Linked DNA regions of Aggregicoccus sp. 17bor-14. The protein of the gene in region 2 binds, or shares a complex with, the protein of the main gene of each other region. Links are inferred from orthologs where the notes say so. Each region holds a gene or a part of one and is shown on either strand. Other genes may lie near its edges.

Region 1 (3,505 bases), on a different replicon or contig from region 2:
GAAGCGCTCGCAGGCCTCGTTCCCGATGATGAAGGGAATCTGGGGCGGGAAGCGGTCGGTGCGCGCGTCAGCGCGGGGTGCAGCAGCGGCCATGGGGAGGGGGAACTCCGGTACGGAAGGGTAGGACCTGGAAAAAGCGGCCCCCTACCTTACGGGAAAGTTCCCCCTCTGCCACCCACGCCGCGTGCGGCTTGCGCGCCTTCCTACGACGCGGCGCGCTGTGCGGGGCGCTCGCCGCCCGAGCCGGGCACCGCCTCGAGCCGGCGGCCCACGCGCGCCTTGCGCGCCTTGGACAGCACGTGCTTCAGGTAGCGCCCGGTGTGGCTCTCCGGCACCTCGGCCACCTGCTCCGGGGTGCCCTCGGCCAGGAGCAGGCCGCCGCCCGCGCCGCCCTCGGGCCCCAGGTCGATGACCCAGTCCGCGCTCTTGATGACGTCCAGGTTGTGCTCGATGACGAGCACGCTGTTGCCCGCGTCCACCAGCCGGTTGAGCACGAGCAAGAGCTTGCGGATGTCCTCGAAGTGCAGGCCCGTGGTGGGCTCGTCGAGGATGTACAGCGTGCGCCCGGTGGCCACCTTGCACAGCTCGCGCGCGAGCTTGATGCGCTGCGCCTCGCCGCCCGACAGCGTGGGGCTGCTCTGGCCGAGCCGGATGTAGCCCAGGCCCACGTCGTCCAGGGTCTGCAGCACGCGCATGATGTCGCGGTGCGCGCCGAAGTGCAGCATCGCCTCGCGCACGCTCATCTCGAGCACCTCGGCGATGTTCTTGCCCTTGTAGCGCACGCGCAGGGTCGCCTCGTTGAAGCGCTTGCCCTCGCACACCTCGCAGGGCACGTACACGTCCGCGAGGAAGTGCATCTCCACCAGCTTCACGCCGTCACCCTGGCAGGCCTCGCAGCGCCCGCCCTTGATGTTGAAGCTGAAGCGGCCGCTCGTGTAGCCGAAGGCGCGCGCCTCGGGGGTGAGCGCGAACACCTCGCGGATGGCGTCGAACACCTTGGTGTAGGTGGCCGGGTTGCTGCGCGGGGTGCGCCCGATGGGCCGCTGGTCGATGTCGATCACCTTGTCCAGGTGCTCCACGCCGGTGAGGCTCGCGTGCTTGCCCGGGATCTCGCGGCTCTCGTAGAGGTGGCGCGCGAGGGCAGGGAAGAGGATCTCGTTGATGAGGGTGGACTTCCCCGCGCCGGACACGCCCGTCACCGCGAGGAAGGTCTGCAGCGGCAGGTCCACGCTCACGTTCTTGAGGTTGTTCTCGCGCGCGCCCTTGATGCTGATGAACTGCTTGCCGGGCTTGCGCCGCTGCGGGGGCACCTCGATCTCGAGCCGCCCGCTGAGGTACCCGCCGGTGAGGCTCTTCGTGTCCTTCATCAGCTGGGCCGGGGTGCCCTGCGCCACGACCTCGCCGCCCAGCTCCCCTGCGCCGGGGCCGAAGTCCACGATGTAGTCCGCGTCCTCCATCGTCTCCTCGTCGTGCTCCACGACGATGACGCTGTTGCCCAGGTCGCGCAGCTTCTTGAGCGTGGTGAGCAGCTTGCCGTTGTCGCGCTGGTGCAGCCCGATGCTCGGCTCATCCAGGATGTAGATGACGCCGGTGAGCTCCGAGCCCATCTGGCTCGCGAGCCGGATGCGCTGGCTCTCGCCGCCGGACAGGGTGGAGGCGGTGCGGTCCAGCGTGAGGTAGTTGAGCCCCACGTCCACGAGGAAGCCCAGGCGGCTGCGGATCTCCTTGAGAAGCTCGCTCGCGATCTTCTGCTCGTTCGCGCTCAGCTGCATGCCGCCGAGGAACGCGAGCGCGTCCGAGATGGTGTTGCGCGCGAGCTCCACCAGCGTGCGCCCGTGCACCTTCACCGCCCGGCTCTCGGGCTTGAGGCGCTCGCCCTTGCAGGCAGGGCAGGGCTTGTCGCTGAAGAACTTCTGGTAGTAGGTGCGCATCGCCTCGGACGTGGTCGTCTTGAAGCTGCGCATCAGCTTGGGCACCAGGCCCTCCCACTCCATCTTGTAGCGGCCGCCCTCGCCCCACTTGACGGTGAAGGTCTTGCCCGAGCTGCCGTTCATCAGCAGGTCCCGCTCGCGCGCGCTCAGCTTCTCGTACGGGGTGTCGAGGTCGATCTTGAAGGCGGCGGCGAGGCTGTCCACGAAGTCCGCCGTCCAGCCCTCGCCGCGGTTCATGCCGCTCGCCCACGGCTCGATGGCGCCGTCGCGGATGCTGCGCGTGGGGTCCGGCACGATGAGGTCCGGGTCCATCTCGGCGCGCGTGCCCAGGCCGCTGCACTCCGGGCACATGCCCAGCGGGTTGTTGAAGGAGAAGGCCGCGGGGGTGAGCTCGCCGAAGGAGAGGCCGCAGTGGTGGCAGGCGTTGAGCTCGCTCATCACGCGGTCGCTCGCGGGCGCGCCGGTCTCGTCCGTGACGATGAGGGTGCCCTTGCCCTCCTTGAGCGCCGTCTCCACCGAGTCCGTCAGGCGGTTGCGCACGTCCGGCTTGAGCACGAGCCGGTCGATGATGAGCGCGATGTCGTGCTTGCTCTTCTTGTCGAGCTCGATCTTCTCCTCGAGGCTCTTCACCTTGCCGTCGATGCGCGCGCGGCTGAAGCCCCGCTTGGCGGCCTCGGTGATGAGATCCTTGTGCTCGCCCTTGCGGTTGCTCACGATCGGCGCGAGCACCATCGCCTTGGTGCCGGCGGGGCTCTTGAGGATCTCGTCCACGATCTGCTGCGCGCTCTGGCGGCCCACCTTGCGCCCGCAGTTGTGGCAGTGCTGCACGCCGATGGAGGCGTAGAGCACGCGCAGGTAGTCGTGCACCTCGGTGACCGTGCCCACCGTGGAGCGCGGGTTGTTGCTCGCCGCCTTCTGCTCGATGGAGATGGTGGGGGAGAGCCCGCGCAGGGTGTCGTACTTGGGCTTCTCCATCTGCCCGAGGAACTGCCGCGCGTAGGCCGACAGGCTCTCCACGTAGCGGCGCTGGCCCTCCGCGTACAGCGTGTCGAAGGCGAGCGAGCTCTTGCCGGACCCCGAGACGCCGCTGAAGACCACCAGCTTCTTCTTGGGGATCTCCAGGGAGACGTTCTTGAGGTTGTGCTCCTTGGCACCGCGAATGGAGATGTAGTCGGGCTCGGACATGGAGTGTGTGTGTACCACTGAAAGGGCGGTCAGGTGCGGACGAAGAGAAAATCCGCGCCTTAGGTGCAGGGGAACGCGCGGTGTTTCAACGTGAATCCCTGCGCCGGCCCCTGGGCAGGCGGGCGGGGAGGCGCGCGCTGGGGCGCAGGGCGCGGATGGTGTACACGGCGCGGGCCATGTCCCCTGCCGCCCTCCCTCCGCGCCTGCGCGGCACCCCGATGCTGGTGCTCTCCAGCCTCATCTTCGCGCTGATGGCCTTCTGCGCGCGCCTGACGGCCGGGCGCATCGGGACCGGGCAGCTGGTGTGCGCCCGCTTCCTGATGGGGCTCGCCTTCCTCGCGGTCTACTTCGGGGGGCGGCGGCAGCGCCCGCGCTTCGGACGGCCCTGG
Region 2 (4,236 bases):
TTCAGCTGGTCCGCAGTCTTGTCGTACAGCCCCGGCGTGGCGACGCCGCGGGGCCACTCGTCGATGACGATGCGGCCGTCCACCGAGGGCATCATGTGGCAGATGACGTAGGGCTTCATGCGAGGGCCTCGAGGTGAGGGAGATGCCCAGTTTCACCGAGCCCCCCCGGGCCAGCTGCCCCTTCTGTGCCCTGCGGTGGACTGCCGGACAGCTCAGGCCTGCGGCAGTGCGCAGGTGCCCAGGTCGCGCAGCACCTTCTTCGCCTCGTTCACCGCCTCGCGGCCCTTCACGCCCTCGGGCAGGCGCGCCACGAGCTTCATGTCCGGCGTGAGGCGGTACAGCCCCTTGGAGCGCTGCACCAGCGCCGCCACGCGGTGGCCGTCCAGCAGCGCGTCACCGCCCAGGGTGACGACGAGGCGGCCGGGCCCGGCCTCGAGCGCGCGCAGGCGCAGCTCGCGCATGTCGATCTTCAGCAGGGTGGTCTCGCAGAGGTTGTCCACCTCGTCGGGCAGCTCTCCGTAGCGGTCCACCAGCTCGTCGCGCAGCTCCTGCACCTCGTCCGGGGTGCTGGCCTGGCTGAAGCGCTTGTAGAAGACGAGCCGCTGGTGCACGTCCGCCACGTAGTCGTCCGGGATGAGGCTCGCGAACGGGAAGGTGACCTCGGGCTCGATGTGCGTGCGCGGCGGCTCGCCGCGCATCTCGCTCACCGCCTCGTCCAGCAGCTGCGTGTACAGGTCGAAGCCGATGGCGGCGATGGAGCCGGACTGGTCGGGCCCGAGCAGGTTGCCCGCGCCGCGGATCTCCAGGTCGTGGCTCGCGATGCTGAAGCCCGCGCCCAGCTCGGTGAAGTTCTGCAGCACCTCGAGCCGGCGCTGCGCGTCCTTCGTCACCCCGCGGCGCGCGGGCACCATCAGGTACGCGTACGCGCGCTCCTTCGAGCGGCCCACGCGGCCGCGCAGCTGGTAGAGCTGCGCGAGGCCGAAGGTGTCCGCGCGGTTCACGAGCATGGTGTTCGCGCTCGGGATGTCGATGCCGCTCTCGATGATGGAGGTGGCGAGCAGCACCTGGAACTTCTTGTCGGTGAAGGCGAGCATCACCTTCTCCAGCTCGCCCTGGTGCATCTGGCCGTGGGCCACGCCAATGGAGACCTGGGGCACCAGCTCCTTGAGCGTCTGCTCCATCGCGTGGATGGACTCCACGCGGTTGTGCACGAAGAACACCTGGCCGCCGCGGGCGACCTCCCGCTCGATGGCCTCCTTGATCTGCGGCGGGTCGTACTTGATGACGAAGGTGCGGATGGCGCGCCGGTCCTGCGGCGGCGTCGCGATGATGCTCATGTCGCGCACGCCGGACATGCTCATGTGCAGGGTGCGCGGGATGGGCGTAGCGGTGAGGGTGAGCACGTCGATCTGCGTGCGCAGCCGCTTGAGCTGCTCCTTGTGCTTCACGCCGAAGCGCTGCTCCTCGTCCACGATGAGCAGCCCCAGGTCCTTGAAGGCCACCTCGCCGCCCAGCAGCTTGTGGGTGCCGATGAGCACGTCCACCTTGCCCTCCTTCGCGCGCTGCAGGATGGCGCGCACCTCGGGGGGCTTCTTGAGGCCGCTGATGACCTCCACGGTGACGGGGTAGTCCTTGAAGCGCTTCTTGAACGACAGGTAGTGCTGCTGGGCGAGCACGGTGGTAGGCACGAGCACCGCCACCTGCTTGCGGTCCAGCGCCGCCTTGAAGGCCGCGCGCATGGCGACCTCCGTCTTGCCGTAGCCCACGTCGCCGCAGACGAGCCGGTCCATCGGCTCGGGCTTCTGCATGTCCGCGAGCACGTCCTCGATGGCCTTGAGCTGGTCCGGCGTCTCCTCGAACTCGAAGTCCGCCTCGAACTGGCTGAAGTAGCGGTCCGGCGCGCTGAAGGCGTGGCCGGGGTGCGCCTTGCGCGCGGCGATGATCTGCAGGAGCTCCGCCGCCATCTTCAGCAGCTGCTCCTTCACCCGCCGCTTCGTCTTCTCCCAGCTGGTGCCGCCCAGCTTGTCGAGCGCGACCTTGTCGGGGTCTCCGCCGGTGAACTTCTGGATGAGCCGCATGCGGCCCACCGGCAGGTAGATCTTGTCCTTGCCGGCGTACTCGAGCACGAGGAAGTCCCCGGGCACGCCGTTCACCTGCATCTTCGTCAGGCCCGCGTAGCGCCCGATGCCGAAGTCGGTGTGGACGATGAGGTCCCCCTCCTTGAGGTCCCCGAAGCCCGCGCTGAACGCGTCCGTCTTCTTGCTGCGGCGCACGCGGCGCCGCGCGCGCACGCCGAAGATCTCCTCGTCCGCGAGCAGCGCGAGCCCGCTGCGCGCCCCCTCGAGCTGCGGCGCCACGAAGCCCGCGCTGATCTCCATGGGGAACAGGTGCGCGCTCACGCTGGGCTCGTAGAGCGCCGCGGGGTCCCCGAGCGGCTCCTGGTGCACGCGCACCATCACGTTGCGGTCCAGGAGCAGTCGCTTGAGCCGGTCCGCCTGGGAGAGCGTGCCGCAGGCGACGGCCAGCGCCACGCCGCTCTCGCGCCAGCGCTGCATGCGCTCGATGAGCGGGCTGAGCGCGCCCTCCTCGCCGTGGTGCGCGAGGATGGCCTCGCGCACGTCGTGGGTGGTGCCGAAGGAGAAGGCCACCGGCGCCGCGGCGTCCTCGGCCGCGGTGAGGCTGAGCCCGCCGCCCTCGAGCACCCGGAAGGCCTGCAGCTGCGCGCGCACCTGCTCGGGGGAGAGGAACAGCTCGGGCGGAGGCTGGGTGAGGTCGCCGCGCGCGTCCGCGTCCGCGCTCTCGCGGGCGAGCTCCTCCCAGAGCTCGCCGGCTGCCCGGTCCACGCTGACGGGGTCGTCCACGTAGAAGAGCGGCGCCTCCTTCGTCCACAGCCCCAGGTACTCGAACACCGTGCCCAGGCCGCCCTCGAAGAAGCCGGCGAGCAGCCCCTCCATGCCGAAGGGGGGAAGCCCCTCGCGGATGGCATCCAGGCGCTCGCGCAGCTTGATGGTGGGCAGGTTGATGCGCTCGGCGGCGGCGCGCGCGGCGGCCTCGGCGCGGGGGCGCGTCTCGTCGTTGAAGAGCACCTCGCGCGCGGGGGCGAGATGGACCTCCTGCAGCGCGTCCGTGGTGCGCTGGGTGTCCGGGTCGAAGAGGCGCACGCTCTCGATGGTGTCGCCGAAGAACTCGAGCCGCACCGGCTGCGTGTACAGCGGGCTGAACACGTCCAGGATGCCGCCGCGCACGCTGAAGGTGCCCGGGTCCTCCACCAGGGGGCTCGAGAGGTAGCCCATCGCGGCGAGCTTTCGCGCGAGCCCGTCGCGGTCGTGGTCCTCGCCCACGCGGATGCGCGCACTGAGGCTCGCCATCACCCCGGGCGGCACCATGCGCCGCATCAGCGCGCCCACGCTGAGCACCAGCGCGGGGAAGCGCGTGCCCTGCGCGAGGTGGAAGAGCGCGCCCAGCCGCTCACTCACCGTGACGGGCTCGGGGCTGAGCTCGTCGTAGGGCAGCACCTCGTCCGCCGGCAGCCGCACCACGCGTGGCGCGAGCGGGGTGCCCTCGCCGCCCAGGAAGAACGCCAGGTCGTGCGCCAGGCTCTCGGCCGAGTCCTCGTCCGCCGTGACGCAGACGAGCGGGACTTGGAGCTGCCCGGCGAGCTGCGAGAGCGCGAGCCCGCGCGCGGCGCCCTTCAGGCCCTGGGTGCGCACCCTGCGGCCCGGGCCGAGGAGCGCGCGCACGCGGGCGATGGGGTCCGAGACCTGCGGCAGTGCCCGGAGGCCCGCCGCATCACCTGTCACCTGGAGCTTCTGCGAGAAGGGAGTGTCCATCCGTCGGCCGGGGGCCGTACGGGTAAATAGGAGCCGGGCAGGGGTGGGTCAACGGAAGAGCAGCCCGCAGGGGCACCCCCGCGCGAGCTGCCTCCCCAGCGGGCGACTAGTGCCGGGCGGCCAGGCGCAGCCGCAGCACGTCCTGGGCGGCGCCCGGGTCCACCAGCTCCAGCGCGGCGCGGCCCGTCACCCGCAGCTCCTCCTCGTCGCGCTCGTCGTCGTCGCCGCCCTTGTCCCCGCCCTTGTCGCCGCCGCTGCCGCCGTCCCCCTTGCCGCCGCCGTCCGCCAGCAGCTCAGGCGCCGCGAGGCCCCCGGGCGCGGAGGTGATGGCCACGCGGCTGCGGGCCTCGGCGCGCGCGGCGAGGCCCGCGCTGCACAGCGAGAGGGCGAAGAGGAGGGCGACGGC

The links. Proteins that work in one complex are often made in the same cells at the same time.
Region 1: the proteins of mfd (region 2) and uvrA are in contact, whole or in part, in a crystal structure (PDB 4DFC), measured with the Escherichia coli proteins. The link is inferred for Aggregicoccus sp. 17bor-14 from one-to-one orthologs.

Annotation. Positions count from the first base shown.
Region 1 is NZ_VJZZ01000001.1:840,362-843,866, reverse strand. The notes cover bases 4-3,444. They hold uvrA (excinuclease ABC subunit UvrA), read right to left. Parts: upstream 3,117-3,444; coding sequence 204-3,116; downstream 4-203. Other genes in these bases: FGE12_RS03680 (DMT family transporter), read left to right, coding at 3,293-3,444; FGE12_RS03690 (POT family MFS transporter), read right to left, coding at 4-93. In the rest of the region: more of FGE12_RS03690, read right to left, coding at 1-3; more of FGE12_RS03680, read left to right, coding at 3,445-3,505. UniProt on the Escherichia coli protein: The UvrABC repair system catalyzes the recognition and processing of DNA lesions. UvrA is an ATPase and a DNA-binding protein. A damage recognition complex composed of 2 UvrA and 2 UvrB subunits scans DNA for abnormalities.
Region 2 is NZ_VJZZ01000012.1:60,378-64,613, forward strand. The notes cover bases 13-4,184. They hold mfd (transcription-repair coupling factor), read right to left. Parts: upstream 3,831-4,184; coding sequence 213-3,830; downstream 13-212. Other genes in these bases: FGE12_RS21650 (dihydrofolate reductase family protein), read right to left, coding at 13-119; FGE12_RS21660 (hypothetical protein), read right to left, coding at 3,937-4,184. In the rest of the region: more of FGE12_RS21650, read right to left, coding at 1-12; more of FGE12_RS21660, read right to left, coding at 4,185-4,236. UniProt on the Escherichia coli protein: Couples transcription and DNA repair by recognizing RNA polymerase (RNAP) stalled at DNA lesions. Mediates ATP-dependent release of RNAP and its truncated transcript from the DNA, and recruitment of nucleotide excision repair machinery to the damaged site.